4 regions of the Nonomuraea sp. NPDC049784 genome follow, and region 1 is predicted to be linked to each of the others. Evidence: riboswitches for the same ligand, from Rfam matches in the RefSeq annotation. Region 1 holds a riboswitch; each other region holds the start of a gene.
What was found. Region 1 has a riboswitch for cyclic di-AMP ahead of AB0J09_RS44125 (NlpC/P60 family protein). Riboswitches for the same ligand answer to the same signal wherever they lie in the genome.
Positions count from the first base shown of each region.

Region 2: another riboswitch for cyclic di-AMP. It lies ahead of AB0J09_RS07195 (hypothetical protein); the one in region 1 lies ahead of AB0J09_RS44125 (NlpC/P60 family protein).
Region 3: another riboswitch for cyclic di-AMP. It lies ahead of AB0J09_RS33275 (CHAP domain-containing protein); the one in region 1 lies ahead of AB0J09_RS44125 (NlpC/P60 family protein).
Region 4: another riboswitch for cyclic di-AMP. It lies ahead of AB0J09_RS16490 (GH25 family lysozyme); the one in region 1 lies ahead of AB0J09_RS44125 (NlpC/P60 family protein).

Region 1 covers NZ_JBFAMX010000384.1:970-8,826, forward strand. The annotation lists partial or broken gene AB0J09_RS44100 (Clp protease N-terminal domain-containing protein) at 1-555, opposite strand, end outside; gene AB0J09_RS44105 (Lsr2 family protein) at 1,656-1,988, opposite strand; gene AB0J09_RS44110 (RDD family protein) at 2,506-2,994, opposite strand; gene AB0J09_RS44115 (RDD family protein) at 3,104-4,555, opposite strand; gene AB0J09_RS44120 (amino-acid N-acetyltransferase) at 4,641-5,210, opposite strand; cyclic di-AMP (ydaO/yuaA leader) riboswitch at 5,486-5,635, shown strand; gene AB0J09_RS44125 (NlpC/P60 family protein) at 5,641-6,684, shown strand; gene AB0J09_RS44130 (LuxR C-terminal-related transcriptional regulator) at 6,699-6,911, opposite strand; gene AB0J09_RS44135 (helix-turn-helix domain-containing protein) at 7,612-7,857, opposite strand, start outside.
Region 2 covers NZ_JBFAMX010000017.1:32,657-40,513, forward strand. The annotation lists gene AB0J09_RS07180 (carbohydrate kinase family protein) at 1-857, shown strand, start outside; gene AB0J09_RS07185 (aminotransferase class III-fold pyridoxal phosphate-dependent enzyme) at 854-2,068, shown strand; gene AB0J09_RS07190 (alpha/beta hydrolase) at 2,139-2,984, opposite strand; gene AB0J09_RS07195 (hypothetical protein) at 3,022-3,696, opposite strand; cyclic di-AMP (ydaO/yuaA leader) riboswitch at 3,885-4,020, opposite strand; gene AB0J09_RS07200 (DUF5302 domain-containing protein) at 4,187-4,387, opposite strand; gene AB0J09_RS07205 (hypothetical protein) at 4,529-4,666, opposite strand; gene AB0J09_RS07210 (hypothetical protein) at 4,815-4,949, opposite strand; gene AB0J09_RS07215 (rod shape-determining protein) at 5,072-6,073, shown strand; gene AB0J09_RS07220 (STAS domain-containing protein) at 6,086-6,409, opposite strand; gene AB0J09_RS07225 (hypothetical protein) at 6,513-6,986, shown strand; gene AB0J09_RS07230 (ABC transporter permease) at 7,578-7,857, opposite strand, start outside.
Region 3 covers NZ_JBFAMX010000212.1:8,103-15,959, reverse strand. The annotation lists partial or broken gene AB0J09_RS33290 (LysR family transcriptional regulator) at 1-4, opposite strand, end outside; gene AB0J09_RS33285 (alpha/beta hydrolase) at 63-875, shown strand; gene AB0J09_RS33280 (YoaK family protein) at 870-1,565, opposite strand; gene AB0J09_RS33275 (CHAP domain-containing protein) at 1,798-2,472, opposite strand; cyclic di-AMP (ydaO/yuaA leader) riboswitch at 2,485-2,622, opposite strand; gene AB0J09_RS33270 (Gfo/Idh/MocA family oxidoreductase) at 2,739-3,692, opposite strand; gene AB0J09_RS33265 (aldo/keto reductase) at 3,712-4,533, opposite strand; gene AB0J09_RS33260 (hypothetical protein) at 4,632-5,576, shown strand; gene AB0J09_RS33255 (DUF6716 putative glycosyltransferase) at 5,579-6,754, shown strand; gene AB0J09_RS33250 (polysialyltransferase family glycosyltransferase) at 6,964-7,857, opposite strand, start outside.
Region 4 covers NZ_JBFAMX010000064.1:2,350-10,206, reverse strand. The annotation lists tRNA gene AB0J09_RS16505 (tRNA-Pro) at 1-43, shown strand, start outside; gene AB0J09_RS16500 (right-handed parallel beta-helix repeat-containing protein) at 313-2,292, shown strand; gene AB0J09_RS16495 (hypothetical protein) at 2,721-4,985, opposite strand; cyclic di-AMP (ydaO/yuaA leader) riboswitch at 5,569-5,711, shown strand; gene AB0J09_RS16490 (GH25 family lysozyme) at 5,724-6,500, shown strand; gene AB0J09_RS16485 (glycosyltransferase family 2 protein) at 6,643-7,302, opposite strand; gene AB0J09_RS16480 (NAD-dependent epimerase/dehydratase family protein) at 7,299-7,857, opposite strand, start outside.

The sequences.
Region 1 (7,857 bases):
CGGATCCAGCTTGCCCTCACGGGCCGCCTGGGTCAGGTTGCGGCCGAACTGGTCGAGCACCAGGGAGGTCGAGGGGGCCGACTCCTGCGGACCACCCGCCGCGGCCGGCTCCTTGCCCTGGTAACCGTGGAGCAACTGGATGACCTGCTGCCTCACACGGTTGAGATCAGCTCCAAGCTTGACCAGCACCTGGGCGGCCACACCTTCACCCTCGCGGATGAGCCCGAGCAGGATGTGCTCGGTGCCGATGTAGTTGTGGCCCAGCTGCAAAGCCTCACGGAGCGACAGCTCGAGGACCTTCTTGGCCCGCGGGGTGAACGGAATGTGCCCCGACGGAGCCGACTGGCCCTGGCCGATGATCTCCTCGACCTGCTGGCGCACACCCTCAAGGCTGATGCCGAGGCTCTCCAGAGCCTTGGCGGCCACGCCCTCACCTTCATGGATCAAGCCAAGAAGAATGTGCTCAGTGCCGATGTAGTTGTGGTTGAGCATCCTGGCCTCTTCTTGGGCCAGGACGACAACACGCCTCGCTCGGTCGGTGAACCTCTCGAACATCTCGTCGCTCCTCACAGAGCGGTCAGTCAGGCCGGTAAATCCGGTCCCGTCATCCCGCATGCTAGCCCTGGCTCGGCGAACCGTGCCCACTGCCGCTGACACGCTCTATAGCAGAGACGTTCCCCGAGAGCAGGGCGTTCACCCTCCATCCAACTACTGTTCGGGGGTGACGTGTTCCCGATACGCCGCAAGCGAACGATGTTTAAGACGCTTCTCGGAAGCGTCGAAAAATTGCCCTCGCGACGCATACGGACCCACACGGATCGGCCATCGGACGCGCCGGAGCGGAGTAGGCGTTGGGGACCGCCCCTTCGCCCGCACATCTCAGATGCCGCGTCCGTATCGTTACGCAATCATCCTATGTACGGGAGGCCCCCCCGTCCAAACGGCCGTGCTACGCCCTGAGCACAACGCGGCACGGACCGCACACCGCGGGAATCACGCCATCTGGTCAGCCCGGTTACCGAGTTCATCTCGCATCATGAGATCAATCCTGCCCCGAGACGCCACATTCGCCGCACTTCTGTGCGCCCGAGATGGCAGGGCATTGTGCGCACATGCCGGGGAACGGGGTTTGTGCGAGCCATGCTCGGGTTAGCAGGTTTACCCGCCGCCGGGAGCCGGCAGGGCCGCCGGTATTGCCCGGAGCCGTCCATCCCGCCGGTCGCGGGTTTACTTACAGTAGCGGTGCCCGGTTTACGTTCGGAGAGATCATCGCTATAGACGCGACCGTGGTCGGAGATCGCCTTCAGGCGACTTCCGGCTATACGTCACCGTGATTTACGGCGATGGCGCGTTCCATGAACGTGGCGCCCACTCGTGACGTACGGCCGCGAACGTACGTTGAATGAGGTATAGCCCCGTGACTGACTTTTCGGGAGCAGCACGGGGCGTAACCACATATGCGGGCGCCCGCCGGTGAAACGGCGCCGGCCCATGGACCGGCACACCCGACCAAAACGCCCGCATATGTACGACGTGGAAGATCGCCATCCGGGCACGCGGCATTCGAGAACCGGCCCCAGATACGATCATGCGCTTATGGCGGCCGCCGGGGTCCTAGGCGAACGGCATAAGCGCATGGTCGATAGGCGACTCGCTCAGTGAGCCGCCTCATACTTCTCGACGACCGTGGAGGCGATCCGCCCGCGCTCGCTGACCGGCAGGCCGTGAGCCTTGGCCCACTGCCGGATCTCGGAGCTCTTCTCGCGGCTCATCGCCCGGCTGCCGCCGCGACCGCGGCGACGCGTGGAGACTGCGCCCGCCCTGCGCGCGTGCTGCACGAAAGGCGTGAGTGCGTCCCTCAGCTTCTTCGCGTTAAGGTCGCTGAGGTCAATCTCATAGGACGAGCCGTCAATAGCGAAGCTGACCGTCTCATTGGCCTCGCCCCCATCGAGGTCATCGATGAGAATCTCCTGGATCTGCTTGGCCATGTACGCAATCCTTTCGCGGAGCATTGTTTCATTCGCCTGCCCAAACATATACCCGGAAAGGCGCGGAGACAATTCAGCGCTGCGGGGATTCGGCTGACTGGCCGATCAGTTCTGGCTCCTCGGCCTGATCCTCACGGTTTCGGCGACCTCCGAGGACCTCGGATCGGACCAACTTCACTACGCCAAAGATGAAGGCGCCGCCCACCACCACCGGGGGGATGAGCGCTGACAATACGTCTGTAAGGGCTTCCATTCGTCCTCGCCTCCACGGCTAGCGGGGTTTCGGGGGCGCATTATATGGATGGGAGCGCGACCAGGAGGGGCACCGGGACCCTCGTGACGCACAAGGTGTCTACCACCCAGACACGACCATAGCGGCGCACAGATGCCCCACGCGTCGCGGGGGCGCCAACATCCGGCAGCCCGGACGCCCCATAGCCTAATGCCAGTCTCTCCAGACTCCTTACCGGATCAAGGGAAAATTTTGAGAATTGGCATCCCGCCTGGGGCGGATGGCTCACTGAAGATCTTTTACGACGCGCGTTCCAGCTAGTCTGTCGTGCGGCCCCCGCTCCAGGGGCTTGTCGATCAGGATGAGCAAGCCCACACAGAACAGGAGCATTCCGGCGAGCAGATTGACCACGGGAATGCCCATCAGCATGACAGGCCCCGGATAGAGCAGGGACCGTTTGAGCAGCGCGCCGGACGGAACATCGTCCGGGGCCAGGCGAATCCTCATGATCGCCTTCCCGAACGTCCTGCCGCGCCTGGAATGGGCCCACCAGTCGTAGCCCACATAACCCAGCCCTGCGGCGAGCCACGCGAACACACCGGGCAGTCGGCCGTCGAACACCTCCAGCATGCCTACAGTTCGGAAGATGCCCCATAGCGCGATGAACAGAATGTAATAGAACACCCCGAAGACGAGCGCTTCAATCGCTCGGGCGGCGAGCCGTTCCCACCATTCCGCGGGCAGCGCGTCCGCCCACGACGGCGACCCGGCCATAACTCCCACCTCGCGTCATCAGCGACCCAGGCCCCCATTTTGGTACGCCCCCCGCACACAAAACAGGGGCCGGCACGAAGCCGACCCCTGCTTTTACCTGTCGCGTGAACTACTTGATCTTCACCACTACGGTCTTCGCGAACTTGTCGGCGAACGTCTGCTGCAGCGGCTTGTCCCACAGCTGCGAGGCAGCGTTCAGACCCGTGCCGATGACGCCGAACAGCGGGCCAATGATCGGGATGACGCCGAGGAAGTACCAGCCCCAGGTGCCGGCCGCACGCTTGAGCGCCGCGTCGGTGGCCAGGCCGCCGGGCGGCATCCCGGCACCGACCGGCACGACCTTGATGCCCATGACCATCTTCCCAACCGTCTGGCCGTTCATCTTGGTCATGAAGAAGTCGTAGCCGACATACAGCAAGGCCAGGAGGAGATACTGAACGAGCGCAACCAGGAAGCCGCTCAGGATGCCGGTGGTAAGACCCGTGGCGGAGTCGTAGCCCACGGCGAGCAGGCCGACGACGATGCTGATCACCGTGTAGAGGATGCCGAAGATGACGCCGTCGATGATCCTCGCCACCAGGCGCTGCCACCACTCCGCCAGCGGGGCCGGCGCGCCGGGCGGCTGGACGCCCACCGGACCCGGCTGTCCGTAGGCCTGACCGTAGCCGGGCTGCCCGTACTGCTGCGGCTGCCCGTAAGCCTGGCCGTACTGCTGCTGGTCGCCGTACTGCTGGCCGTAGCCCGGCTGGGACTGCTGCTGACCGTACTGGGGCTGACCGTACTGCTGCTGGCCATAGTCCGGCTGGCCCGGCTGCTGCTGGCCGTACTGGGGCTGCTGACCGTACTGCTGCTGCCCGTAGTCCGGCTGCGACTGGGCCTGCTGACCGTAACCCTGCTGGCCATAGCCCTGCTGCCCGTAGTCCGACTGCGGCTGCTGGCCGTACTGAGGCTGCTGACCATAGTCCGGCTGCGACTGGGCCTGCTGCCCGTACTGCTGGCCCGAGGGCGGCTGCTGGCCGTAGCCCTGCTGCGGGTAACCGGGCTGCGACTGGGGCTGCTGGCCATAATCCTGCTGGCCGCCGTAACCCTGCTGGCCCGACTGCGGCTGCTGGCCGTACTGGGGCTGCTGGCCGTAGCCCTGCTGGCCCGGCTGCTGCTGGCCGTACTGGGGCTGCTGACCGTACTGCTGCTGCCCGTAGTCCGGCTGCGACTGGGCCTGCTGACCGTAGCCCTGCTGACCGTAGCCCTGCTGGCCGTAGCCGGGCTGGGACTGCGGCTGCTGGCCGTACTGGGGCTGCTGGCCGTATTGAGGCTGCTGCTGACCGTACTGCTGTTGCTGGCCGTACTGGGGCTGCTGGCCATACTGCTGTTGCTGGCCATAGCCCTGCTGGCCGTACTGGGGCTGCTGACCGTAGGCATCGTCCGCCCGGTAGCCGACCACAGTCACGTCGGGGTCGGGCTCGCCGGGGCGGCGACCCGCGTTCTGTTGACCGTATTCCGGAGTGCCGGCGGGATTGTCGCCGGATTCGTCCTGTGGATACGGCGGCTGTCCGGTGCTCACCGTGTCACCTCGCTTCGAGTGCGCATGTGGCACGTGTCAGGACACATGCCTGTGCTGCCCAACGTATCGACATAGGTATCAACAATCACCTTTCCATCTGGTCAAGGTCCGCGTCACCCGATGTCAGGTGGAGCAGCATGCGGGTGTTGCCCAGCGTGTTCGGCTTGACGTGTTCCAGGTCGAGGAACTCCGCCACACCCTCGTCATACGAGGCCAGCAGTTCGGCGTAGACCTCGGGTGAGACCGGTGTGCCCTGGATCGGGCGGAACCCGTGCCTCGCGAAGAAGTCGACCTCAAAAGTGAGACAAAATACACGTCGCAGACCCAGATCTTTAGCGTGCTGGATCAGCGCGGAGACAATCCGGTGGCCGACGCCCATCCCCCGGCACTCGGGGTCCACGGCCACCGTGCGGACCTCCGCGAGGTCCTCCCAGAGCACGTGGAGCGCGCCGCAGCCGACGACCTGCCCGCCTCGGTCGGCCACCCAGAACTCCTGTACGTCCTCGTACAGCGTCACAGTGGCCTTTTCCAGGAGCCGCGGGCCCGCGCCCGCGTAGGTGTCCACCAGGCGCCTGACCGCGCGCACGTCGGGCGTGCGGGCTCGCCGGACCACCACCGCGGTCTCGGGCGTTGTCAGTTCGGCCACCTGCTCCATGGCACTCCAGGGTACAGATCTCATTACGGCTCGGCCCTAACTCCCATGTCTCGGCCCATCCTGTTACATCCCGTGGCCAGATGAGCACGGAGCTTGCCCCCAGTCTCGTTTGCGCGAAAGGACGGACATAGAGGGCATAAGGTCTGTTCTGCACAGGTGATCACGAGATCACCTTGTGACCCTTCGGTTGTGAAACCTCTACAGACTTGGCAGTTCTGGTTGAGCACGAACCTGGAGTGCATTAGTGTCCAGCGACAATGTTCCCCGCGTGCCGCGCGGGAGACACGCTCAATTCCCGAAAGGGGAGCCGGGGATCCATCGGTGGCGACCTCCAGCGCCACCACAGGGGTGAGTCCGAGTCTCTCGGTAGGGCTGCTCCGGCCCGAACCCGTCAGCTAACCCGGTAGGCGTCCAAGAGAGGAGCTGGTTGGTGAAGCGCACGCGCAACGGTGGGGGGAAGTCGGCGGGCAAGCACGCCCGCCCTCCGGAACGGGCACGGCGCCCGCGCCACTTCGGTGTGGTGAGTCTCACAGTCGCCGCGCTGCTGTTCGCCATCCCCGTCGGTTCGGCGTCCGCGGACCCCAAGCCCTCGTTGAAGGAGCTCGCCAACCAGGCCCAGGAGCTGCACACCCAGATCGAGACGCTGACCGAGCAGTACAACGGCCAGCGGGAGAAGCTCAAGACGGCCAAGAAGGCCTCTGAGGTCGCGCAGAAGACGCTGACGAGCAGCGAGACGGATCTGGCCGCCAAGCGCGCGAAGGCCGCCCTGCTCGCCCAGAACGCCTACATCACGGGCGGCTTCACCAAGACTCTGGCGTTCGCGACCTCCGAAGATCCCGAGGAGTTCCTCAGCCGCGCCGCGACCTCGTACGCACTGGAGCAGGAGCAGGGCGAGGAGATCAACCAGCTCGCCAAGGCCATGGACGCCGCCGCCCGTGCCAAGGCAGGCGCCAAGGCGCGCATCGACGAGGTCCAGAAGATCGTCGACGACCTCCAGTCCAAGCGCGACAAGATCACCAAGCTGGTCACCAAGGTCGAGAGCAGCCTGTTCAAACGGGCCCTCGGCGAGGCGGGGCAGCCAGGCACGCGCGCCGTGCGGGTCAACCTGCCCATCGCGGGCAGCGGCAAGGCCGCAGAGGCCGCGCGGTGGGCGCTCACGCAGCAGCTCAAGCCGTACGTCTGGGGCGCCGAGGGCCCGAGCTCCTATGACTGCTCCGGGCTGGTCATGGCGGCGTACCAGCGGGTGGGCATCTCGCTACCGCACTACACCGGCGACCAGTGGACCGCGGGCAGGCACATCTCCCGCTCTGAGCTGCGGCCCGGCGACCTGGTGTTCTTCTACAGCGACCTGCACCACGTGGGCATCTACATCGGCGGAGGCATGATGGTGCACGCCCCGCAGACGGGCGACGTCGTACGGATCTCGGCACTCGGCAGGCGGCCCTTCGCCGGCGCGGTGCGCATCGCCGACTGAGACTTCCCGCAGCACTAGATCAGCTGGCGACGCGCGGCCCAGGCCACGGCCTCGATCGCCGTGGCGACGCCGATGCGGTCGCAGATGCCCCGTAATCTCCGGCGTACCGTGCGGCCGCTGATATCCAGACGTCTGCCCACCCGATCGACCGTGACTCCCCTTGCCAGCTCCGCCAGCAGCGCCAAATCAGCATGGCTTAGCTCAACGCCTTCAGTGAGCACATCCATCGGGAGCCCTCCCCCAACAGCAGAACTCGGACCTCACAGATGGGCCAAAGCCGCTCCTCGCAGACGGTAAACGCATCCTGGAAAGGTCGTCAAGCATGACAATCGCCGCACTTGACGAGCGCTATTGACATGATCCGTTATATATGACGCACTCGCGATATGTCAGAACGCCCAGCCTCGGATGAGTGATCTCATTGAGCCTTCCCATGTGCCATCAATGGGATCTTCGGACGTTGCCGATTTTGATCTGTTCGGCGCGGAGTTTCGGTGTGATCCATAAGCCGGTCATTGCCGTCTGAGCGTGCGATGCGCGATCTTCCGCTTGCGCGGCAGCCACCAATCGCTCGCTTCGTACGGCGCCGGCACTCCATTCGAGAGATCCAGGTCAAGCCGTTGAAATGGCAGGCAGGATCGACGTACTGGATTATTCGGAGCCGCATGCTCCGATTGGCCTACGGGTAATCGAGTGGCCGCTGCCGGACTGCTCGCGCCACCGCCCGGGGCCGGCGGCCCTGTTTCCGGGCGCGCGTACCCGGTGTCCGATATGGCGATCACGTCGGCGCTAGCAGGGCTTCGGGCGCTTGCGGCGCTGGAGGGGAACGCTCGCCGGCGGCCTTGACCCGATGCTGACAACTGCCCTCGTATCGGTAACCGGCGTGCCGGAAGGCAGCTTCGCGACCACTTTCTGTAAGGGGCTCGGTCAGGCGTTGGCGGCGTCGTAGCGGTCCCTGGCCGCCTCGACGTCCTCGATGTGCGTCTCCGCCCAGCTCTTGATCGCGCCCACCAGCGGCATCAGGCTCTCGCCCAGCGGGGTGAGCGCGTAGTCCACCCGTACGGGCACCGACGGAGTGAGCGTGCGCGAGACCAGGCCGTCGCGTTCCAGGCCGCGCAGGGTCTGGGTGAGCATCTTCTGGCTGACACCCGCGACGCGCCTGGCCAGGTCGCT
Region 2 (7,857 bases), on a different contig from region 1:
TTCCTGAGGGCCAGGACACCGTGCTGGTGGACCAGATCCGCCTCACCGCCGCCGGCGCCGCCGCCGGGACAGCCGTTGACCTGGTCAAGCTGGGCAACTCCGTGGTCACCATGGGCGCGATCGGCGACGACGAGCTGGGCGACTTCCTGGTGGCAGTGCTGGCCAAGCGCGGCGTGGACGCCTCGCATCTGGTGCGGAGGCCCGGGGAGCAGACGGCCGCCTCGATCCTGCCCATCAGACCGGACGGGGGGCGGCCCAGCTTCCACGTGCCCGGGGCGAACCTCACGGTGACGTACGCGGACCTGGACGCCGAGGTGCTGCGCGGCGTGCGCGCGATCCACCTGGGCGGCATGGACGTCACGTTCGGCCTGGGCGACCCGGCCTTCTTCGCCCTCCTGGACTCGGTGCGTGCCGCGGGCACCACCATCACGATGGACCTCCTTTCGGAGATGCCGGATTTATTGGGAATGGCCCGGGCTTTTCTGCCGCATGTGGACTACGTGCTGCCGAACGAGTCGCAGGCGCTCCTCATGACCGGCTGCTCCGACGTCCAGGAGGCCGCTCGGACACTGCTGGCGGACGGGCCGCGCGGCGTCCTCGTCACGCTGGGCGCGTCGGGCAGCCTCGTGGTCACTCCGGACGGGACGGAGCCGGTGCCCGCCATCAAGACGGACGTCTCGGACACGACCGGCTGCGGGGACGCGTACTGCGCCGGCTTCCTGACGGGGCTCCTGCACGGGCAGGACGTGCTGACCGCGGCCCGCTGGGGCACGGCCGCCGCCGCCCGCGTCGCCACGGGGCTCGGCTCGGACGCCGGCCTCACCGACCTCGACTCGACTCTAAGGATCCTCGGATGACCGACGCAGAACTCCGCCGGCGGGCCTTGAAGGTCGTCCCCGGCGGCATGTACGGGCACCTCAACGCCGCCCTCTTCGCCCCCGGCTTCCCGCAGTTCTTCGAACGCGGCGAGGGCTGCCGCCAGTGGGACGTGGACGGGCGCGAGTACATCGACTTCATGTGCAGCTGGGGCCCGGTCGTGCTCGGGCACCGACACCCGCGCGTGGAGGAGGCCGCCGCCAGGCAGGCCGCGCTCGGCGACTGCCTCAACGGCCCGGGCCCGATCATGGTGGAGCTGGCCGAGCTGCTGGTGGACACCGTGCCCAGCGCCGATTGGGCGATGTTCTCCAAGAACGGCACCGACGCCACCACCCAGGCGCTCATGGTCGCCAGGGCCGCCACCGGCCGGACCAAGGTGCTGATGGCCCATGGGGCCTATCACGGGGCGGACCCCTGGTGCACGCCGTCCCTGTCGGGCACGACACCCAACGAGCGGGCGGACCTGGTGGAGTTCACGTACAACTCCCTGGAGTCGCTGGAGGCCGCGGCGGCGACCGTGGAGGGGGACGTGGCGGCGATCATCGTGACGCCGTTCAAGCACGACTCGTTCGAGGACCAGGAGCTGGTGGAGCCCGCGTTCGCGCGCGGCGCCCGCGCCCTGGCCGACCGGCTCGGGGCGGCGCTGGTGATCGACGACGTGCGGGCGGGGTTCCGGATCGACCTGCGCGGCTCCTGGGAGCCCTATGGGGTACGCCCTGACCTGACGGCCTGGTCGAAGGCCATGGCCAACGGCCACCCGTTCGCGGCCGTCACCGGCACGGACGCCCTGCGCGGACCGGCGCAGACGCTGTACTCCACCGGCTCGTTCTGGTTCTCGGCGGTCGCCATGGCGGCGGCCAAGGCGACCATCGAGACCCTGCGCGACACGGACGGCATCGGGGCCATGGAGCGGGCCGGCACGCAGCTTCGCGAGGGGCTGCACGCGCAGGCCAAGTCCCACGGGTTCGTGGTGAACCAGACGGGGCCGGTGACGATCCCGTGGCTCAGCTTCGACGGGGACGCCGACCTCTCCGTCGCGATGTACTGGAGCGACGCCTGCCTGCGGCACGGGGTCTACCTGCACCCGTGGCACAACTGGTTCATGTCGGCCGCGCACACGGAGGCGGACGTGGCGAAGGCTCTGGAGGGCACGGATCAGGCGTTCTCGGAGACCCGTGCCCACTTCGGCTAATCCCGTTGGCGGCACACGCCACGAGTGACCCGCCGCCCCGTAGTGCGGCGGGAGGGCCGGAAAGAGGGGTTCAGGTGGCGGTGAGCTTGGTGATCTCGTCCACGATGGACGGCCAGAGCGGGCGCGGCAGGTCGTGGCCCATGCCTGCGTAGGTCACCAGGCGGGCACCGGGGACGGCCGCGGCCGTGGCGTGGCCGGCGGCGACCGGGATGAGCTGGTCGGCCTCGCCGTGCAGCACCAGCGTGGGCACCTGTAGGCCCGTGAGCAGTGCCGTACGGTCTCCCGAGGCCATGATCGCGGCGAGCTGCCGGGCCGTGCCGTCGGGGTCGAAGCAGCGGTCGAACGCCAGCCCGGCCAGCTCGGTGATCCTCTCAGGGTCCAGCTCGTATCCGGGCGAGCCGAGGACCGACCAGGTCCGCACCGCCTGGGCCATGACGGATCCGCGGTCGGGAGCGGGCCTGGCCAGGAGGACGGCGAGCGCGGCCTCCGTCGGCGGGGCCACCGAGGGTCCGGGCGTGGACATGATCGAGGTCAGGGTCAGCACCCGGTCCGGATGGCGGATGGCCAATGCCTGGGCGATCATGCCGCCCATCGAGGCGCCGACCACGTGCGCGGCGGGCCAGCCGAGGGCGTCCATGAGCCCCGCCGCGTCATCGGCCAGGTCGTCCAGCAGATACGGCGAGGGCGCCCCCAGCGCGGGAGCGCCCTTGTCGTGGAAGTGGGTGGAGAGGCCCGCGTCGCGGTTGTCGAACCGTACGACGTGGTGTCCCTGCCCCGCCAGCAGCTCGCAGAGCCCTTCGTCCCAGTGGATCAGCTGGGCGCCGAGCCCCATGATGAGGAGCAGGGGACGGCCCTCGTGCGAACCGAAACTCTCGTAGGCGATTTCGATGCCGTTCGCGGCTACACGGGTGGTCACGAGGACCAGAATGACATTCTGGTGGTGGCCCGTAAAGTCAGATCTTGATGAGGTTGCGGATGCGCTCGCTGGTGAGCGCCACGCTGCCGCCCGCCACGGCCACGGCGCCGGCCACGACGGCGGCCGTGCTCTTCGAGAGCGGTGCGGGCACGGCCTCGCTGGCCGCGGGAGGCTCGGCCGGGTTGTTGTCCTCCTCGGCCCAGGCGCCGGTCGAGAACGGGACCGGGTAGTTCTTCTTGCCTGGACCCTGGCCCCACTTGGTGATGACGTAGTCGACCTTGATGTGGCCCTCGCCGCCGTTGCCGTCGACGCCGAGCGTGTCGGAGTTGAACGTGCCGCCGGTGAGCTCCGCGAAGGTCTTGGCGTCCAGGTCCAGCATGACCCCGTTGTTGGAGGGCACACCCGGGCCGCGGTCGCCGACGAAGAAGGGCAGCTTCTTGCCCTCGTAGACCACGTAGCCCTCGGTCATGAGCGGCCAGCTCGGGCTGGCGGCCAGGCCCTTCTGCATGGGCTTGCCGCTGGCGGGCAGGCCGGTGTCACCGGCGCGGCCGGAGGAGTCGTCCCAGAAGTATGAAGCGGTGGTCGAGCCCTTGAGCAGGACCTTCTCGCCAGTGCTTGAGTCGGCGTGAGCCGCGGTGCCGGCGCAGGTCAGCGCGCACACGGTAGAGCTGGTGAGCAGAGCGAGAGAACGCAGGCCAAAACGTGCAGACATGAATTTAAGTCCTTCGCGACGGGGGCAGGGAGGTTCGCTCGCTCGAAAAAGGGCGTAGCAGGGCAAAGCACCTGACAATGGGGGGAGAAGCTACGCAGAGCGCGAAACGAGCCTGAGGAAGGGACCGCTCAGGAAGCGGCGGCTATCACGCTGTCTGGGAGTTCGACGCGGTCGTTCAAGTCGTTCATATGTCCTCTCCATCTCGCCTACCGGGTTAGCTGGCGGGTTCGGGCGTGGAGATGCCCTACCGACGCTTGGTCGGATTCACCCCATTTGCGGTGGGTCCCCGGTTCCCGAGTGATCGGGATTCGGCGCCAGCCAGCTGTTCCTCCTCTGTGAGGTCCACGCCACCGGCTGTGAATTGGGCAACACTCTAACCACGCATTCCGGACATACGCAAACACTTCGTCATGAAACGGGCAGAAGATCTACCTTCCCGTACAAAGAAAAAAGGGGGTACGGCAGTGCCGTACCCCCTGAAAATCCAGCCTCAGCCGCCGCTCTTGCGCCTGAACGATCTTTTACTCGCAGCCGGACCGTGCGCCCCGTGGATCTTCGATGGGTCGCCGCCCTTGCCACCCGCGCCCGAGTCCGCGTGCAGGTTGCGCTTACGCTCCAGCGCCTCGCGGAACTTGCGCTTCATCTCGTCCTCGGGAGTTTCGCTGACTTCCGGCTCCGGTGTATCCGCCATGAGGACCTCCAAGGTGTTGGGGACAACTCACAGCTTCGCATGGCCCCGCTTACGACGCGAAACCGGCTTCGACCCTGCCTTGCGAGACCGCCGGCGCGTCCAGCCGCCTGCCCGGCATCGCCACCAACGCCACGAGGGCGATCAGCGCTCCCACCACCCCCAGCGACGGGATGACCACGGCCGCCGCGGAGGCGTGCGCGGCGGCCAGGCCACGGCGGCGTCGGCCCAGGTGTGCCCGTCCAGACCCTTCCCCGTCAGCAGCAGCGCGCCGATGGCCACGGTGAGGATCGCGATGCCGGCCTAGTCGGGACGCCCACCCCCCAGTGCCCGGCCGATTCAGGAGCCGGAGCACGACGATTGCGATCAGCAAAAGGGCGAGCGGCATGTTTGCCGGAATTTCTCCAGAGAGGATGCCTCGGCCTTCAGTTCAGGTCGGGGGCGGGTATCGCACTCCTACAAAGCAGGGCAGGGCAAGCCGCACGGCGTCGGCGGCGGCCCTGGCGCGCGGCAGGCCACCCTGCGTCTCGTCATAGTGTTCGGCCTCGAGGTCGTAGTCGAGCACTGGGTCCTCCTGGCGTCGGGTGTGCTGCCCGCAGGGTAAAGGGGAACCGTTCAGTTCCTGGTGTTGGGTTGGAGCGGCTCAGGAAATACACCCGGCATGATGGTCAAGCCCCCGGTCCTGCCATGAGCCTCCTGGGCCGTGACCTGGCGCTGGATCTGGGAGGCGCGAGCACACGAATCTACGCCAGGGGCAAGGGCATCGTGCTCGACGAGCCCTCGGCGGTCATGCTCGACGACCGCACCGGCAAGGTCATCGCGTACGGCGCGGACGCGGCCGACGGCGAGACGTGCCGGCCGGTCAGCGGCGGCCTGCCGGCCGACGGCGAGCTCACCTGGCGCATGGTCAGGCATTTCCTGAGCAAGGTGCACCGGCGTCCGTTCGCCAGGCCACGCCTGGTCATGGCGCTGCCCGACAGCTCCACCCCGATCGAGCGGACGGCGCTGAGCGACGTGGCGTTCGAGGCGGACGCCAGGCGGATCGTTCTGGTCCCGCACTCGCTCGCGGCGGCGCTCGGCGCCGGGCTGCCGGTCGACGACGTCGCCGGGAACATGGTGATCGACATCGGGCGCGACTCGGCCAGGATCGCCGTCCTCTCGTCCGGGGCCGCCGTGTCCACGACGGCCGTCCCAGGCGGCGGCGAGGCCGTCGACAGGGCCATCGTGCGCCTGGTCGAACACGAGCACGGCCTCCTCCTCGACGAGCACGAGGCCGAGTCGGCCAAACGCCACATCGGCGCAGAGTGGAAACCGACGCACCGGCACGTGACGGTGCACGCCCGCGACTCGGACACCGGCCACGAGCGCGAGGTACGGCTGCCCGTCCAGCAGATTTACGAGGCGACCAGGCAACCGGTCGAGGCGATCGTGCGGGCGGCGATGGAGACGGTCGAGCGGTGCCCGGCCGAACTGGCCGCGGACCTCGGAGGGCGGGGCGCGGTGCTGATAGGAGGCGGCGCGCTGCTGCGGGGGCTCGCGCGGCGGCTGCGGGCGTCGCTGAGAATGCCGGTACGGAGGGCGGAACGGCCGCTGGAGTGCGTGGCCCTCGGCCTGGGCCGGTTCGTGGACGACCTGGGGCTCATCGCCCGGCTCCGCAGCGGCCTCTCTTGGGCCGTGCCGGACAGGTGACCGCCCATCCGCTCAGCCCATTCGCAGGCCCTGGATGCGTTCCCAGCCCGTTACGGCGAGGAGGCGGCGTACCACGGGAGAGATCGGGTCGAGGATCAGCCTGCGCGGCGGGGATAATCGGGCGGCGGCCGTCACGATGACGCGCAGCCCGGCCACGTCGATGAAGGCCAGTTCCCCGAGGTCGAGGTGGATCTCATCGCCGCCCTCGCGAATCGCGCGCTGGAGGGCTCCGGCAAGGAGACGGTGATTGCCGTAGTCGATCTCACCGGTTACGCGTAGGCCGAAAGGGTGCGAAATGGGCGTCACATGAGCTTGGTCGTTGGTTTCGAAGGTCATCCTGCTCCGCTAGTGACTCCTTATCGCGATAAGTAGTGCCTCTGCCCATGAAAAGATGATTTATACGGATCAGGTCCGCAGAGGTTTCTGTTCCGTTTACCGGGTGTTCGTGGACGATCTCCGATATGGTCCGATCGTGCGCGCCCGCCGTCACAGTTTTTCCGCGGTGCTCTTCTGTGTCGCGGCGATGACGGCCTGCGCGACGGCGTCCGGACTGCCCAGTCTCGAAGAGGCCGCCCGGCAGCTCGACTCCGATGCCACCGCTCTGCTCAGCGCCTCCGACCTTCATTTGTCGCCCGTCGCGCGGGATGAAGACGGCTCCTGCGTGCCAGGGCAGGTGCGGCGGTACTTCCGCGCCGAGAGCGACCTCACTGACGCCTCCGCGGGACTTCTCGAACGGCTCCAGGCAATGGGGTACGACAAGGTGGTCGACGATCTGGATCTGCGGGACGGGGATCAGGATATTTCCGTGTTGCGCAATCCTAAGACGCGGCTGACGTTCGAGCTGACCGTCATCTCCGGAGAGAAGCCCGGCATCCGCATCGTCGGCAAGACAACCTGCTACGCCACCGACTAACTCCACCCGCCCACTCGGCACACGCCTCCCGCACGGGTACCGCCACCCGCCCTGACCCTGCACCCGGCGCTCGCATCAGCACCCGCAGCCACAGCCCGCGTCGCCACCACCGGGCTCCCCCGTGCCCGCATCGCCAGGCCTCCCCGTGCCGACACCGCTGCCGAGGGCGTTGCTGCGGTCACGGGTCGCGTAGTGGCACGGCGCAGCGCATGACGGCGCCACCCATGACGGCACGGCGACGGCGCGACGATGGCGCGGCTGCACTCCAACCGAACAGCCGCGCCCCCATAGAACAACGCTCCCGAGCCGAGCCGCGCTGCCGAGCCGAGCTCCCGAGTGGGAGCGGCACCTGAGCCGAGCCGCGAGGCGGTGTGCGAGCCGCACGCCCGCAACCGGCCGGCACCCGAGCCGTGCCGCGAGGCGGTGTGCAAGCGGCACGCCCCAACCAAGCAGCACACCCGAGCCTCAGCGCCGCGGCCGGGCCGAGCGTCGCGGCCAAGCCGAGCGTCGCGGCCAAGCCTCGCTGTCGGGCGCGAACGACGCACCCGGACCGGGCGGCGTGTGAGTGTGCGGGTACCGGGGTGAGGGGCGTCAGGGGGTGGAGAGGGCTTCCGTTGGGGACAGGCGGGAGGCGCGGATCGCCGGGTAGAGGCCCGCTGCCGCGCCGATGACCAGGGTCGCGGCGAGGCCGCCGATGGTGGCCCAGGCGGGCACCACCGAGGGCCAGCCGCTGTACAGCGCGTACCCCATCGTGACGCCCGTCCCCAACAGGATCCCCCCACCACCGCCCAGGGCCGACAGCAGGAGCGACTCCGCGAGGAACTGGGTGCGGATCTGGCCGCGTGTGGCCCCGAGGGAGCGGCGCAGGCCG
Region 3 (7,857 bases), on a different contig from region 1:
TCATGCCGACATACCTTAGTTGGTATTTGACCATAGGTAGGGCAGAACATCATGGTTATGCCATGTCCGAGCGAATGACGATCGAAGTCGACGGCCGCATGGCCAGCTATCTGACGGCGGGCGAGCGGGGCCCGGTGGTGTTGCTGCTGCACGGCACGTATTGGAGCCGGGTCTGGGAGCCGGTGATCGACACTCTGGCTGCGGCGGGGTTGCGGCCTGTGGCGGTCGATCTGCCGGGGCTGGGCCGTTCCGAGGGGGAGCTCACGGCGGAGACGGCGGCGGTGCCCGCGCTGGCGGCGTGGGTGGGGCGGTTCGCGGCCGCGGTGGGTGCGCAGGCGCCGCTGCTGGTGGCGGGGCACGACATCGGGGGTGCGGTCGCGCAGCATCTGCTGGTCGAGTCGGAGGTACGGCGGCTGGCTCTGGTCAATTCGGTCACGTACGACTCCTGGCCGGTGCCCGGGGTGGCCCGTTACCGGGATCCCGCTGTGGTGGCGGCCACGACCGTGGAGGAGTTGCTGGCCGCACGCCGCAAGGCCGTCACGACCGCGCTGGCTCGGCCCGCCTCCGAGGCGGAGTTGGCCGGCTACCTGGAGCCGTGGCACGACCCGCGGGTCGGCCGGTCCTGGATGGCCCTGGCGGGCGCGGCCGACAGCCGCTACACGCTGGACCTGGTGCCCGCGCTGAAGGCCGATGAGACGCCGAAGCTGCTGGTGTGGGGCGAGGACGACACGTTCCAGGAGGTCCGGTACGCCGAGCGCTTCGTCGCCGAGGTCCCGAACAGCACGCTCGTGCGCATTCCCGGGGCCGGGCACATCCCGATGGAGAACGACCCGGCGGGGGTCGCGCGGGCTCTGGCGGATTTCTTCCTCTCATGAGCTCCGGGGGCCGCGCCTGCGGGCTGCGAGGGCGACGATCGCGAGCAGGACCAGGGCGAGCGTCAGCGCGGGTGCGGGGCCGATGTTCAGGTGCAGCGTGGCGCCGGCGAGCGCGCCGAGGAACATCGCCGCGACGGAGGCGAACCGGCGGAAGGCCGCCCGCCCGGGGGTGTCGGCGGCCAGGCCCGTCAGGGTGGTGGTGAGGACGTTGGTGACCAGGTCGGGTACGCCCAGCGCGCGTACGGACGCGTTCTGCAGGCCCATGCCGCACGCGAGCAGCGCGATGAGCGCCGCCCTGGCCCCGGCGGTGTGGTGTCCGGCCGTGAGGGCCACCACGAGGCCGGCCGCGACGAGGACCGCGTGCACGGTGGTGGCGATGGTGAACGCCCGCCGCGCGTTCCCCACCTGCCTGGTCAGCAGGCCGGAGCTCCACGCTCCGGCACCGAAGCAGGCGAGGGACAGGGGAGGGGCCCATTTCGACAGGTCTCCGCCGCCAAGGAGGGCGAAGCCCAGGAAGACGGTGTTGCCGGTCATGTTGGCGACGAAGACGCGCCCCAGGCCGAGGTAGCTGACGGCGTCCACGATTCCGGTGACCATGGCCAGGAGGATCAGCAGGGCGGGCAGGACGCCGTGTGGGTTTCCGCCGCGGGGGAACAGCCCGTCGGCGGCCCACTGGAGCCCGCCCCTCACGGCCGCTCCGCGACGACGGCTCCTGGGCGTGGGCTGGGTCTCATGGCGGCTCCTTGGCGAGGTTCGCGCGTGGCTCTTCTCGCGAGCCTGCTTCCCTCGGGTCTTCCCAGGTGGCGGGCCGCTCATCCGACTCCGGCGCGGACTCGGAGGCGCCGGTGCCCAGGCGCTTCACCGGTGGAATGCGAAGAGCGCGCGCCCCTTTCGGGGCGCGCGCTCGTCTAGCGCAACAGGGTCAGCCGGCGTACTGCGGGTAGCCGTAGCCGACGACCTGGGACTTCGGACGCACGCGCTCTTCGACCTTGCCGTTGCCGGTGTTGCCTTCGACGGTCGAGATGGTGCCGTCGCCGTTGTCCTTCTCGACGAACCCGACGTGCTGGATGTCGTCGAGGCTCTTGCTGCCGCTCCAGGAGAAGAACACGACCGCGCCGGGCTTGGCGACCGTGCCGAAGCGATGATTGGCCGCGAACCACTTGGCGTGGGTGACGGTGTAGGCGTCCCAGCCGATCTGCGGGCGGGCGCCGGTCTGCTCGCCGACCCAGGAGACGAACATCGAGCACCAGGCGGCGTTCACGTAGTCGGCCCGGCTGCCGCCGTCACGGGCGATGGTCTCCGCGGCGCGCTGTGAGTTGGCGTACCACCTCTGGTACGGGGTGCCGCCGCCGTAGGCGTTCTCGGAGGTGCCGACCTGGGACTTGGCGAGCGCCAGGACCTGGGAGGCGGTGACGTTGATCTTGGTTTCCCGGGACTTGGCACGGTTGTTGTCGTGAGTAGCTGCGGTGGCCGGCTGCTTGTCCGCGGCGGAGGCCGCGGTCATGTGGGCGCCGAGCCCGGAGGCCAGGACGGTCGCGCCGAGCGCGGCTCGGACGATGTTGGTCTTCGTGGCAGCGGTAATGCGGAACTTGGCCATCGAGGGGGTTACTCCTTGCTTCCATGCCGCTTACCGGGTTAGCTGACGGGTTCGGGCGTGGAAGCTGCCCTACGGCACCGAAGTGCCGATTCACCCCATGGGACTTGGGTCCCCGGTTCCGCCCGGAGGCGGATTCAGCGGTCACAGGACGGTCCTGTGATGTGTGTCGCGATGGTCGGACATTGCCGGACAAACCGGACGAATGTCTCAAGAATGCCTCAAATGTAATGCATAAGGCAAGAGGCTACAAATCTGTAACGACCCAGCTAGGCGAGCTGCCTGCGAGCCGCGGCCAGGAGCCCCATCATGGCAAGGGACTCATCAAGCGGCATGACCGAGCTTTCGGTCCTGCCTTCGGCCGTCGCGGCGCGGACTTCGCGGAGCTCTCCGGCGTATCCGTTGTCCGCCGGATCGAGCACATGCTCCTCCGGCTCCATGGAGCGCCCGGAAAGCAACATCCGCTGCGGGGCCCAGAACGGCGCCTGGACGTCCGCCCGCATCTGAGTACCTACAACACAGGCATGGTTCGGGTAATTCCCGAGCAACGAGGTCTCTACGAGAGCCCGCCTGCCGCCGGGGTAGAGCAAGACCCCGGCCGCCTCCGCGTCCACGCCGTTGGGTGCCAGGGACCCGGTTATCCGCAGGTCAGAGGGCATGCCGAGGAGTAGCTGAGCCAGGCCGAACGGGTAGATCCCCAGGTCGAGCAGGGCCCCGCCGCCCAGCTCCGGCGCCCACAGCCGGTGCGCCGGATCGTAGGGCTTGGCGAAGCCGAAGGAGGCGTGCACGGAGCGGATGTCGCCGAAGCGCTCGTCGGCCGCGATCTTCTGGATGAGGGGGTTGAAGCGCATCCACATGGCTTCCATGAGGAACACGCCTGCCTCGCGCGCCAGCCGTACCATCTTCTCCGCGTCGTCCACGGTGGCGGCCAGCGGCTTCTCGCACAGCACGGCCTTGCCCGCGGCGATGGCGGCCTCGGCCACCTGTAGATGCTGGGCGTGCGGCGTCGCGACATAGACGGCGTCCACGGCCGGATCGGCGCACATCTGCTCATAGGAGCCGTACGCCGACTCCGCGCCCAAAGTGGCGGCCAGGGTCTGCGCCCGTCCTAAGTCCCTGGACCCGACGGCGGCCACCCGCATCCCCGGCTCGGCCACGATGGCCGCTCCCACAGTCCGCGCGATACCGCCTGTCGCCGCAATGCCCCACGCAAAATCCCGCACACGGGAGATCGTAGACGAATCACATCATGTCGAACGTGTCGGGATCGGGACCGAAACGCCGGCCCCTGTTCAGCGCGCCGATGGCGGCCATGTCCTCGGGGTCGAGGATGAAGTCGAACACGTCGATGTTCTCGGCGATCCGCGACGGGGTCACGGACTTGGGGATGACGACGTTGCCGAGCTGCAGGTGCCAGCGGAGCACGATCTGCGCGGGCGTCTTGCCGTACTTGCCGGACAGCACGGCCAGCGCGGGGTCGTCGAGCAGGCCCTTGCCCTGGCCGAGCGGGCTCCAGGCCTCGGTGAGGATGCCGTTGGCCTCGTGGAAGGCGCGCATATCGCGCTGCTGCAGGTACGGGTGGAGCTCGATCTGGTTGATCGACGGCACGATGTCGGTCTCGTTCATCAGCCGGGTCAGGGTGTCGATCGTGAAGTTGGAGGTGCCGATGGCCTTCGCCCGCCCGTCACGGTAGATCTTTTCCATCGCCTTCCACGCCTGCACGTACTTGTCCTGCTGCGGCACCGGCCAGTGGATGAGGAAAAGGTCGATGTAGTCGAGGCCGAGCCGGGCCAGGCACTCCTCGAAGGCCGCCTCGGCGCGTCCGTGGTCGGCGTTCCACAGCTTGGTGGTGACGAACACCTTCCGGCGCGGCAGCTCCGATTCGCGCACGGCCTGGCCCACGCCCTCCTCGTTGCCGTACGCGGCGGCGGTGTCGACGTGCCGGTAGCCGGACTTCAGTGCGGTCGTGACGGCCTGCGCGGCCTCGTCGGCGGCGACCTGCCAGACGCCGTAGCCGAGCTGCGGGATGTGCACGCCGTCGGCGTTGAGCAAGAGAGAGTTCATAGCCTCCATTGTTCACGTCGCGTTTCTGAGGGCTTAAGGCGGCGGGGCTAGCTTGAAGCGGTCGTGAACGGGCCATCACCCGGCTGGGAGGAGCAGGAGTGGTCGAACAGGCGTCGGCCTGGGTGGAGTCTCCGCTCCAGATGCTGTGCGCCGTCGAGGCCCACCACGCAGGCTTGCTCGGCCCCAAGACGGTCGTCGTGCCGCGCTCGGGTCTTCGGCCGCTGAAGGCCACGCGCCGGGAGCTGAGGTCTCTCGGGCTGCCCGACGGGCTGGAGCTCGCCGAGCCGCGCGAACGCATGCCCAGACGCGTGCAGGCCGTCGGCGACGCCTTCTCCGGCAGGGTGCAGCTGCGCTGGCTCACCTCGCGTCCGGGCCGCATCGTGATCGTGGACGACGGTCTGGCCACTCTCCGGCTGCTCGAGCTGCTGGCCGCGGGGCCGTACCGGCCGCTGCTGCGGGCCAGGGCCCAGCCGACCAGGCTGCGCGCCGCGCTGGGCCTGGCGGCCGCGCTGCGGCTGCGTCTGAGCGACGTGTCGGTCTTCACCGCCCTGCCCGTCGACAAGCCGCTGGAGGACGCGGTACGGCGGGCCGGGATCGATCTGGTACGCCACCAGTTCGCCTGGCTGCGGGCCCAGCCGCCCAGCGCCGAAGGGCCGGCGGAGCGCACGGTCGTCCTCGGCACCTCGCTCGTCAGGAACGGCCTGGTGCACCGCGACCACTACCTGCGCTGGCTGACCGACCTGGCCGCGCGCGAGCCGCTGGCGTACTACCCGCATCGCCGCGAGGACCCCGTTGACGTCGCGCTGATCCGGGAACGCCCGGGGATCACGGTTCACGACGCAGGTGCGCCCGCCGAGCTGACGCTGCGCGGCCTGGACGCGGGCCAGCGCGTGCTCAGCCTCCCCTCGACCGCGATCACCTCGCTGCGGGTGCTGCTCAGCCCGCGCGGTGTCGCCGTCGAGCCCGTGGAGGTCCCCGAGGACTGGTGGACCAGCAGGGCGGCCCCCGCCCTTCGTTCGCATCTGACGGGAGTGTCCGGTTGAAAGTGTTGGCGGTCGCCGACTCCGACTCGTACCTGAAGTGGGCGGCCTGCCTGCTCGGCGACCTGCCCGGGGGAGGCCCAGGGGGGGACACGGCGGAGCTGGTGGTGGTGCGTACACCTATCACGCCTTCGCCTGAGCAGATCGCGGCCGCCGTGGGCGGCGGCGTCGAGCCGCCGCCGGTGCTGTCGGCCCGGTCCGTGCGGCGGCTGGCCGAGCGTACGCAGCCGGACGTGGTGCTGGTGGCCTGCACGGGGCCGGTCGTGGACGTGCTGGTGGCCGAGGTGTTCGCGGGGCTGCGGCCGCGGCCGGTGTTCGTCAGCGGGCTGCCGGGCATCTCGGTGCCCGCGACGGAGAAGGCGTGGTTGTTCCGCAGCGGGTGCGACCTGTTCGTGGTGCACAGCGAGCGGGAGGTGGCCGAGTTCTCCGAGATCGCCGCCAGGCTCGGCGGGGGAGGGGCGGTGGGCCTGGCGAGGCTGCCGTTCCTGCGCTCTGAGACGGTCGCCGGGGGCGGGAACCGGATCGTGTTCGCCACCCAGGCCAAGGTGCCGCGCGGGCGGGAGGAGCGGGAGCGCATCCTGCTGGGGCTGGCCGAGCTGGCCCGGCTCCGCCCCGACCTGGACGTGGTCGTCAAGCTGCGCGCGCTGGAGGACGAGCGGCAGACCCACAACGAGCGTCACCACTACCAGCGGCTGTGGCGGGAGATGGGGGAGCCGGGGCGGCTCTCCTTCCAGGCGGGCTCGATGCACGACCAGCTCGAGCGGGCGGCCGGGTTCGTCACGGTGAGCTCGACGGCGGCGCTGGAGGCGATCGCGCTGGGCGTGCCGTCGCTGGTGCTGAGCGACTTCGGCGTGAGCGCCGAGATGATCAACCTGGTGTTCGAGGGCAGCGGGCTACTGGGCACGCTCGACGACCTGGCCAAGGGCGACTTCCGGCTTGCCTCGCCCGAGTGGTGCGCGGCCAACTACTTCCACCCGGCGGAGCGCAACGACTGGGCTCGGCTGCTGACGGGGCTGGTGACGGGCGGGCCGCGGGTGCCCGCGGCCTCGCTGCTGGACGGGCCCGAGCACGCGGCGGCACGGCGCCGGGCCCGGCTCCGGGTGGAGGTGCACCCCTCGATGCTGCGGGCGGGCTACCGGGCCAAGCGCCGGATGCGGCGATACCTCAAGGCCCTCGGCTGACCACCCAACCCCGGCACCGCGGTCGGGGTGGCCTGGGCGATTGACCCGCCCCGGACCCAGCACCGGGGTCGGCGCGGCCCCGCCATCCTTCCGAAGGACCGCAGCCCCGGACGGTGGGAGGCAGCCAGCCCGTCGTCCCGGGTTGAGGCCCCTGTGGGGAGGGCGGTCGTGCCGGCGCGAGTGGCCATCCCACCGGCCGGGGTCGCGGGTCAGATCGCGGAGCGGATCTTCCTGCGGAGCCGGGTGAGCGCGGTCGGCTTGGTCACCAGGCCCAGGGTCTCCAGGCGCTTGCGCTTGAAGTAACGCGCGTCGAAGTCGATGCTCGCGGGCCGCAGCTCCGGGTACGTCTCGGCCTGCATGCAGTAGCCCACGGCGCGCACCAGCCCGCGCAGGTCCACCGCCGGTGGCGGGGTGATGGCCCCGTCGGCCGACAGGCGGGGCAGCAGCGCGTCCACGATCGTGACCGGGATCCGGTTGCTGTTCTCGTAGGGAGCCAGCCGGTCCAGCACCAGGTCCGTGCCGTACGAGGCGACGGGCAGCCCGAAGTAGCGCTGCGCCGTCAGCAGCCCCGTGGAGAAGCACCCCACGACGAGTTCTGGGCGCAGCGCGGCGAAGCACACCTCGGCGGGCACGCTCTCGGGGGCCACCGACAGCCGCACGCCCAGGGGCTCGGCCGCGGCCCGCAGGAGCTGGGCGTGCCGCCGCCCGGCGGCCGGGTGCGGCTTGAAGACGACGTCGGTGTGGCCGCGGGCGGCCAGGGCACGCAGCATGGTCTCGTGCAGGGCCGCCTCCTCCTCCGGCGTGACGATCTCCAGTGCCGACAGGTACTGGCCGAGGATCATCGCCCGCCCGTGCATCATGTCGGGCGCGGTGGCGGTGACCTCGTCCACGATCGACAGGAACCGCTCGTCCGGCAGGATCGACGGCGTGACGCCGTACTCGCTGAGCAGCAGCGGCACCAGCCCCGGCACCAGGTCCAGGTGGAGCAGCCGCTCGATGCGGCGGAAGATCTCAGCGGGCAGCGGGTCGCGGGTCGGGCCGTAGCTCATCAGCCCGTCGGAGTAGACGGTGATCGGGCAGTCGCGCACCAGCCCTGCGATCGT
Region 4 (7,857 bases), on a different contig from region 1:
GTTCGGGACGAAGAGGTCGTGGGTTCAAATCCCGCCACCCCGACAGAGTTTGACCAGGTAAAAGGCCGCTTCCGAAGATCGGAAGCGGCCTTTCTTGTCTTCTGAGTGACTACCTCACCGATCGTCACAGCTCAGGAAGCCCACGGCACAGGACAGTGATGTCTATCGCTGTCCTTGATCAGCAGGATGCCGGCATCGGCCCTGCAGTCCTCTCAGTGTTTGATCTAGAGGGTAGGCGTGAGCTCTGACTACAGTGGCGACGGCTGGCGGTCGAGTGCGGCCAAAGCTGGTCAAAACTGGAGGAGAACAGGAATGCGAAGAACCTGGCCAGTGGCGTTGGCGGCCCTCGCCACGGTTGTCATGGGCGGCGCGACGCCGGCGAGTGGCGACGCGGTCGATCCGGTAACCGATTCGACGACGGCAGCGGTCTGCGGCAGCTCGTCGCTGAACGGCCCGGCCACACCGCCCTCCGGCGCGGTCGTGGTCCCTGCGGGCGACAACAGCGGCGTGGACTTACGCCAGGCGAACACCACGTACTACTTCGAGACCGGCACGCACACGCTGGGCACCGACCCGTACTCCCAGATCATGCCCGGCGACGGCGCGACGTTCATCGGCGCGCCCGGCGCGGTACTGAACGGGCAGCGGCTGAACCGGTACGCGTTCACTCAGCATGCGACCGGCGTCACGATCCGGTACCTGACCATCACCGGGTTCGTCGCGCCGCGCGATGAGGGTGTGGTCAACCACGACTCCGGCGATGGCTGGGTCGTGGAGCACAACACGATCCGCGACAACTCCGGCGCGGGGCTGATGGCCGGGGCCACAAACAAGATCAGTGGCAACTGCTTCAAGGACAACGGGCAGTACGGCCTGAACGCGTATAAGTCCGGCAACACCATCACCGGCCTGGTCGTGGCGGACAACGAGTTCACCGGCAACAACACCGAGGACTGGGAGCACCAGGTCCCTGGATGCGGATGTACCGGTGGCATGAAGTTCTGGGCGGTGAACGGTGCAGACGTGACCGGCAACTGGGTCCACGGCAACCACGGGCCGGGGGTCTGGGCGGACACCAACAACAACGACTTCCTCATCGAGGACAACCTCATCGAGGACAACGACTCGCTCGCGATCTTCTACGAGATCAGCTACAACGTCGTGATCCGGAACAACACCATCCGCGGCAACGCCTGGGCCTCCGGTGCCGAGCGGGCAGCGAAGGGCGACCCGTTCCCCGAAGCGGCGATCTACCTGTCCGAGGCGGACGGTGAGCCCCGCTTGACAGCGCGAACCAGCAAGATCGAGATCACCGGCAACCTGTTCGAGAACAACTGGGGCGGGATCACCGCGTGGGCGAACGCCGACCGGTTCTGCAACAGCCCAGCCTCAACGACCGGCGACTGCACGCTGATAGTCGGGCCGACCAACACCTCACAGTGCTCGGCTCCTGCCATCGCCAGCGAGCCGCTCTACACCAACTGCCGCTGGTGGACGAAGAACGTCGACATCCACCACAACACGTTCGCCTTCGACCCCAGTGCCGTCAACGGCGGCTGCCCAACGCAGTACTGCGGGCACATGGCCCTGCTGTCCAACTGGGGCACGTACCCAGACTGGTCCCCGTACAAGGGCGCCGTGATCCAGCAGTCGATCGTCCACGAATCGCACAACTCCTGGCACGACAACACCTATACAGGGCCGTGGCAGTTCAGGGTCACCGACATGGGCAGTCGCATCTCGCCCGGGCAGTGGGTCGGCCCCCAGTACGGCCAGGACGCCGGCAGCACGTTCGACGGCGGCACGCCCGTCCCGCCGTCGATCACCGAGCAGGACTTCGAGTCCGGCTCGACCACCTCGCCCTACGCCCCGTGGTACGGGGCCGGTCTGGCGCATCAGACCGGCGACGCGCATGGTGGCACGGGCTCGCTGCAGATGACCAGCACCCAGGCGTCTGGCAGCGCGGTGGCGCTTGACAACTACCCCGGATACAGCGGTGTGGTCGCCGGTACGAGTTACCACGTGTCGCTGTGGTACAGGGAGGCCGTGGCGACCATGCCTGCCGTCACGTGGAATGTTCGGTGGCGCGACGAGTCCGGCACGGTGCTGCGTACCGACGCCATCTCCCTGGCCCAGAAGACCGCCTGGACCGAAGCAGCCGGCACGTTCACCGCGCCCGCGGGCACGACCCGCGTCGACTGGACCTTTGTCTGGAACGCGAGCACCGCCGGGCCCGCGTTCCAGATCGATGATCTGGCAATCCGTACCGGGGAAGCTCAAGCAAAGACCTGAAGAACATGAGCCCGGTGACGGCGCTCCGCCCGCCTTCCTGAAACGCTACGCGCAAACGTGCGGCTGTAACACGGAAAACATGTTGCAGCCGCTCTGATGGGAGCAACATCCCGAGAAGGCGCGTGAAGCACCCGTCTTGAGGTCCCGGGACCGAGGTGCGGAAGGTACGCATCAGCTATCCGGACGGCACTTCAGCGGAGCCTCCGCTCGGGCCGCCAGGCGGTCCCGGCGGCGTCCGTTGGTTCTCCACCGAAGTGAAGTCTCGCCCGTTCAAGCTCTTCGCCGAAATGCAGGACGGTACGGTCACCGGCACCGTACAGCGCGTCCCCTCGGAGCGGTGACCGGAAACGATCCGTTCGCGAGAAGCAGGCCGCCGGCCACTCCCCAGCGGTCGCGTACGTTACTCGACCAGATACACAGCGTTCTGGTCACACGGGGACGTCGACGCGCCAAGCGAGCACGCGGCCGTAGTGAGACTGGCCGTACACGTGCAGGTTCCCGCGGACAGTCGCCGCAGCGACGGAGCATACCGGGCGGGCGAACGCGCCAAGGATGGCGAGGCGGCGCTGGGAGGCGGCGTCCCACAGCGCCACTGTGCCGTCCTCGGTCCCAGTCACCAGCAGGACCCCGTCACCGTGCTCGACCAGACTCAGGCAGGTGACGGTCGATGTATGCGGTATCCACTCCCGGCGTTCCCCGATGGTGGCGTCCCACAGGTGCACGTACCTCCCGCTGCCGACGGCGAGTACGTCAAGATCGGCGATTCGGCCCATGGCCAGACCCTCGCCGGCGTCGTCCACGCCGAGCGCCCGGATGTGCCGGCCGGTCAGCGGGCTCCAGAGGTCCACCTTGCTGCCGCACCTTGTGGCCAGCACCGGCTGATCCCCGGCCCTGCCGAAGGCGCTCTCGCTCAGCGAGAACCCCCACCTGGGCAGCTTGGCCACGCGCTCCTGTGTGACCGGGTCCCACACGTCGGCGCCGGCTGCGAGCAGCGCCCGGCCGTCGGCCTCGCCGAAGGCGAGAGCGGTGGGTGAGGCGTGATCCATGCCGCCGAAGGTGACCTGGCCACCCTTGGCATCGCCCTTCCGGGTGATCCCACGGATCTTGCTCAGTGGCTGCCACAGCATGGTGCCGTAGGCGGCACAGCCACTGCTCGCGATGTACGGCCGACCGGCCACATTTCCGGCTGCCAGTCCTCGGCAGCAGTGGTCATAAGGCGAGATGTCGCAGTCGTGGCCGCGGCCGCTCTGGCGGCAACCCACCGAACCGATCTTCTTTCCACTCGCCGCGTCCACCAGGAGCACCGTGTCACTGTGCGTGCCGACGGCCAGCGCGGGCACGCCCTGCACTGTGGTGAACAGCGCCAGCCCCGACCCGCCGTAGCCGGTCCGCCGGTGTCTGTGCGGCGTCTGTGCGTCCCAGACCTGCACCGTCCCGTCGAGACCGGCCGTGGCCAGGCAGAGGCGTCCCTCCAGGCGCCCGAAGGCGGCGGCCGTGATCAGGCGGGTGTCGGCGTCCAGGTCGACGTCCGTCTCGTGGCCCGGGTGCCAGATCACGGCCTTGGCGGGCCGTTCCCACGCCCCGACGGCTCCGGTGTGGTTCGCCACGAGCATCACGTTCTGCCCGGCGTGAGTGGTCATGGTCACCGGCCCCTGGTCGCGGTCGAACCCCTGGCTGGGGGTCCTGTCGCCGAGGTTCTCCAGTTTCAGGTAGACCACCTCGCGGCTTTGCACCGTGTAGCCCGGCGGGTGTTCGATCCGGACCACCACGGCGACTTCGGGCCGCCCGCTCCATACGCCCACGAGCAGGGGCGGAGCGAACCCGTCCTGCTCCATGTCCTCCCAGACATCGCTCGGTTCGGCGGTCCCCAGCTGCTCGCCGGTGGCGACGTCCCACACGTACAGCTCGTAGGGGCTCAGAGAGGCCAGTACGGTGCTCTCGCCCAGCTTCGCCACCGCGAGGTCGAGTATCCCGTCCCTCTCCTCCGCACGCAGCTCTCGCACGAGCTCGCCGGTGGCCGGGTCCAGCAGGTCGACGCGCCCGTCCTCGTCTTCGGCCGGGAAGCCGCGGTTGTCGAAACCGATCGCCACGGCGAGCAGCATCCGCCCACCCTCGGCCTCGACGAAGGCCATGGCTGTCGGATGGCCGCCGGTCGTGTCACAGGTGAACCCGCTCGCTCCGGTGAGCAGGTCCCAGGTGCGGATCGTGCCGTCGTGGTCGCCGCCGGCCAGCACCGGGCGGCCGTCCACCACGCCGAACGCCAGGGCGCGGACGCTCGCCGTATGGCCCTCCAGGTCCGGCCCTGACTGGTCGAACGCGTCGCGAAGCCGTACCACGTGGTCGTCGCCGCCACTGGCCACGAACGTGCGTCCCTCGAACTCGCCCATCGCCACCGCCCAGACCGGGCCGTCGTGGCGGGCCGTGCACACGTGGAAGGCCGTGGGCCGCTCGCCGGTTTCCCATGCCAGAGTCCATGTCCCCGGCCCTATCACATCGAATGCTGTCAGGGCTTCCGGTTCCTCGGCAGCGGCGGTCGCGCACAAGTACTCGAGCCGTTCGGGGCCGGGTAGAGCGAGAAGCCGCGGGAGCGCCCGGCGATAGGCCCGCAGCAGGGCCGGTGGGCACGATCCGCCGAGCGCGCCGCGGAGGAACGCCGGACCGGCTTCGTTCAATAAGGTGAGATCGAGCGTCATCGGCGCTGTCCCTCCTTTTGCTCTCGATCGGAACCGAGTTTGGCGAGCTTCGCCAAGTTCTCCGGCAGCCCGCCGCGCCCTGATCGCCCGGAACGTGCTCGGCGTCCAGCGACAATCGGGGCTTTCGCTCGGGCGATCCGTCCGGCCTCGGCCGGGTGCCGGCGCAGGTAGCCCTCGATGGCGGTGACGAACCGCGGGGTGAGCGCCAGGGCGCTTCTTCGAGGACTCGCGTCACGATTACCCGTGGAATGATGCCAAGTCACAATAGCAACGTACGGGTGATTCGCCCCATGTGTTGACAACCGTAGGCCTTCGCAGCGCGACACATGCTTTCGTCCGTAGCGGTGAGCGGGGCCCGGAAGAGGCGGCCCTCAAACTTTACCGAGCCCGAAAACCCTGACAGGCACGGCATTTCAGTACCGTTCAGCGGCCGATACACGCAAATCCCATTTTGCCCTACTTGCACTATCTATGGATAGATGCCTATCTTTTGCCTAATCAAGGCATAGATGGGACGACTTTCGCCGCATCGTTGCCGCTTCGTTGACCGGACCGTGCGCTGCCCTCAGAACTCTTCGTGGACAGCGTTCGGCCGCCGAATCCGCGCCTCGCGGAGCCGGGGACCCACCTCTTGGGGTGAATCGGACGCCAGCCCAGGCTGCGCCCGTAGGGCACTTCCAGGCCCGAACCCGTCAGCTAACCCGGTAGGCGGCATGGAAGCAAGGAGTCAATGCCGTCATGCCCAAGCCTCGGCTTGCCACAGTCGCCCACGCCCTCAAGAATCACTTCGATCCCCTCACCCAGCGCCTCAGCTTCGTCGTCGCCGGTGCGATCATCGCCGGGACCGCCGCCGTCGCCAGCGTGGCCGGCATGGCGCTCGCATCCTCCACGGAGAACGGCCCTGCGCACGCGGCTCAGCATGAGACCGGATCTCTCACGTATGGCCTGGACATCTCCAACTACGAGCCCCAGTACGACTGGAACGCCAGCACGGCCAAGTTCGGCATCATCAAGGCCACGGAAGGCACGAGCTTCCGCGATGCCTCCTTCGCCAGGCACTGGCTCCAGCTGGGCAAGAAGGGGATCGTGCGCGGGGCCTACCACTACGGCCACCCCGGCAACGACCCCGTCGCGGAGGCCGAGCACTTCCTGTCCGTGGTGAACTCCCAGCCCGCCAAGCCCGGCGACCTGCTGGTCCTTGACCTGGAGACCACGGACGGCAAGTCCGTCACCGAGGTCAACACCTGGGCCAAGACGTGGCTGTCGTACGTGAAGGCCAAGACCGGGATCACCCCGATGTTCTACAGCGGCTGGAACTTCGCCAACACCTACGGCAGGGGCCTGGCCCAGTACCCGCTGTGGGTCGCCCACTACAGCAAGGCCAAGGGATCGATCACCCCGCCCGCCGACTGGAAGTCCTGGACCATCCACCAGTACACCGAAACCCCCATCGACCAGAACGTCTCCGCACTGACCGCCGACCAACTGCGCAGCCTGGGCCGCCGCGCTGCCTGATCGGCGCCTGGAGCGCCTGGTACGGCAAGCGCGGCGAACGGGCCACCTCGCCAAAGCCGCAGCAACCACCACGGATCCACGAAGGAACGCTGCGAGTCCTTGAGCCGCACGATTGCGCCGTCCACGCCTACCTGTGGCTGCGTCACCTCATGTGTTCGGCCATGACCCGCCGCATGTCGGAGGCGGCCCGCAGGGTGCCCCGGACGGTGCCGGTGACCTTGGAACGGCCCGTTCTGCGCAGGTAGTCCACCTCCACCTCCGCGATCCGCCACCCGGAGGCGGCCGCGCGCAGCACCATTTCGAGCGGGTAGCCGAACCGGCGATCGTTCAGCCCGAGCGCCAGCAGCCGGGACCGTCCGGCGGCCCGCATGGGCCCGAGGTCGTGCAACGGCGCCCCGGTGCGGCGACGCAGGCCGCGGGCGATGACGGCGTTGCCGAGCCGGGCGTGCCAGGGCCAGGCGCCTGCCACGCGCGGCCGGCGGGCGCCGAGCACCAGGTCGGCGTGGCCGCCGATGACGGGTTCGGCGACTCTCGGGAGCTGGCGGGGGTCGAGGGAGGCGTCGGCGTCCATGAAGCAGACCACCTCCGCGCTCGCGGCCAGCAGCCCCGCGTGGCAGGCGGCACCGAAGCCGCGGCGCGGCTCGTGTACCACACGGGCGCCGAGGTCGCGGGCGACCTCTGCCGAGCGGTCGGTGGAACCGTTGTCGACCACCAGGGCACGGTATCCGTCGGGCATACGACCGAGCACCCAGTCGAGCGCGGCCTCCTCGTTCAGGCAGGGCAGGATCACCTCGACGGTCATGACCACGCGAACTCCTTCATGCCCGCCTCGAACCCGATCTCGGCGTGGAAGCCGAGCTCGCGGCCTGCCCGCTCGGGAGAGGCGACGATGTGGCGGACGTCCCCGAGCCGGTAGCCGCCGGTGATCTGCGGGGCCGGGCCGCCCCGCTCGGCGGCCAGTGCGGCGGCCATCTCGCCGACGGTGTGCGGGGTGCCGCTGGCGATGTTGTAGGCGCGCGGCTCGCCGGGATGCGCGGGCGCGAGGGCGGCCGCCAGGTTCGCCCGGGCGACGTCGCGTACGTGCACGAAGTCGCGGAGCTGGCCGCCGTCTTCGAAGACCTTCGGCGGCCGTCCCGCCTCCAGCTCGGAACGGAAGATCGCGGCGACGCCGGCGTAGGGGGTGTCGCGGGGCATGCGTGGGCCGTAGACGTTGTGGTACCGGAGTGCGACGACGCTGCCGCCGGTCTCCCTTGCCCAGTTCGCGGCCAGGTGCTCCTGGGCGAGCTTGCTGGTGGCGTAGGCGTTGCGCGGATCGAGCGGCGCGTCCTCGGCGATGGTGACGCAGCGGACCGGCATG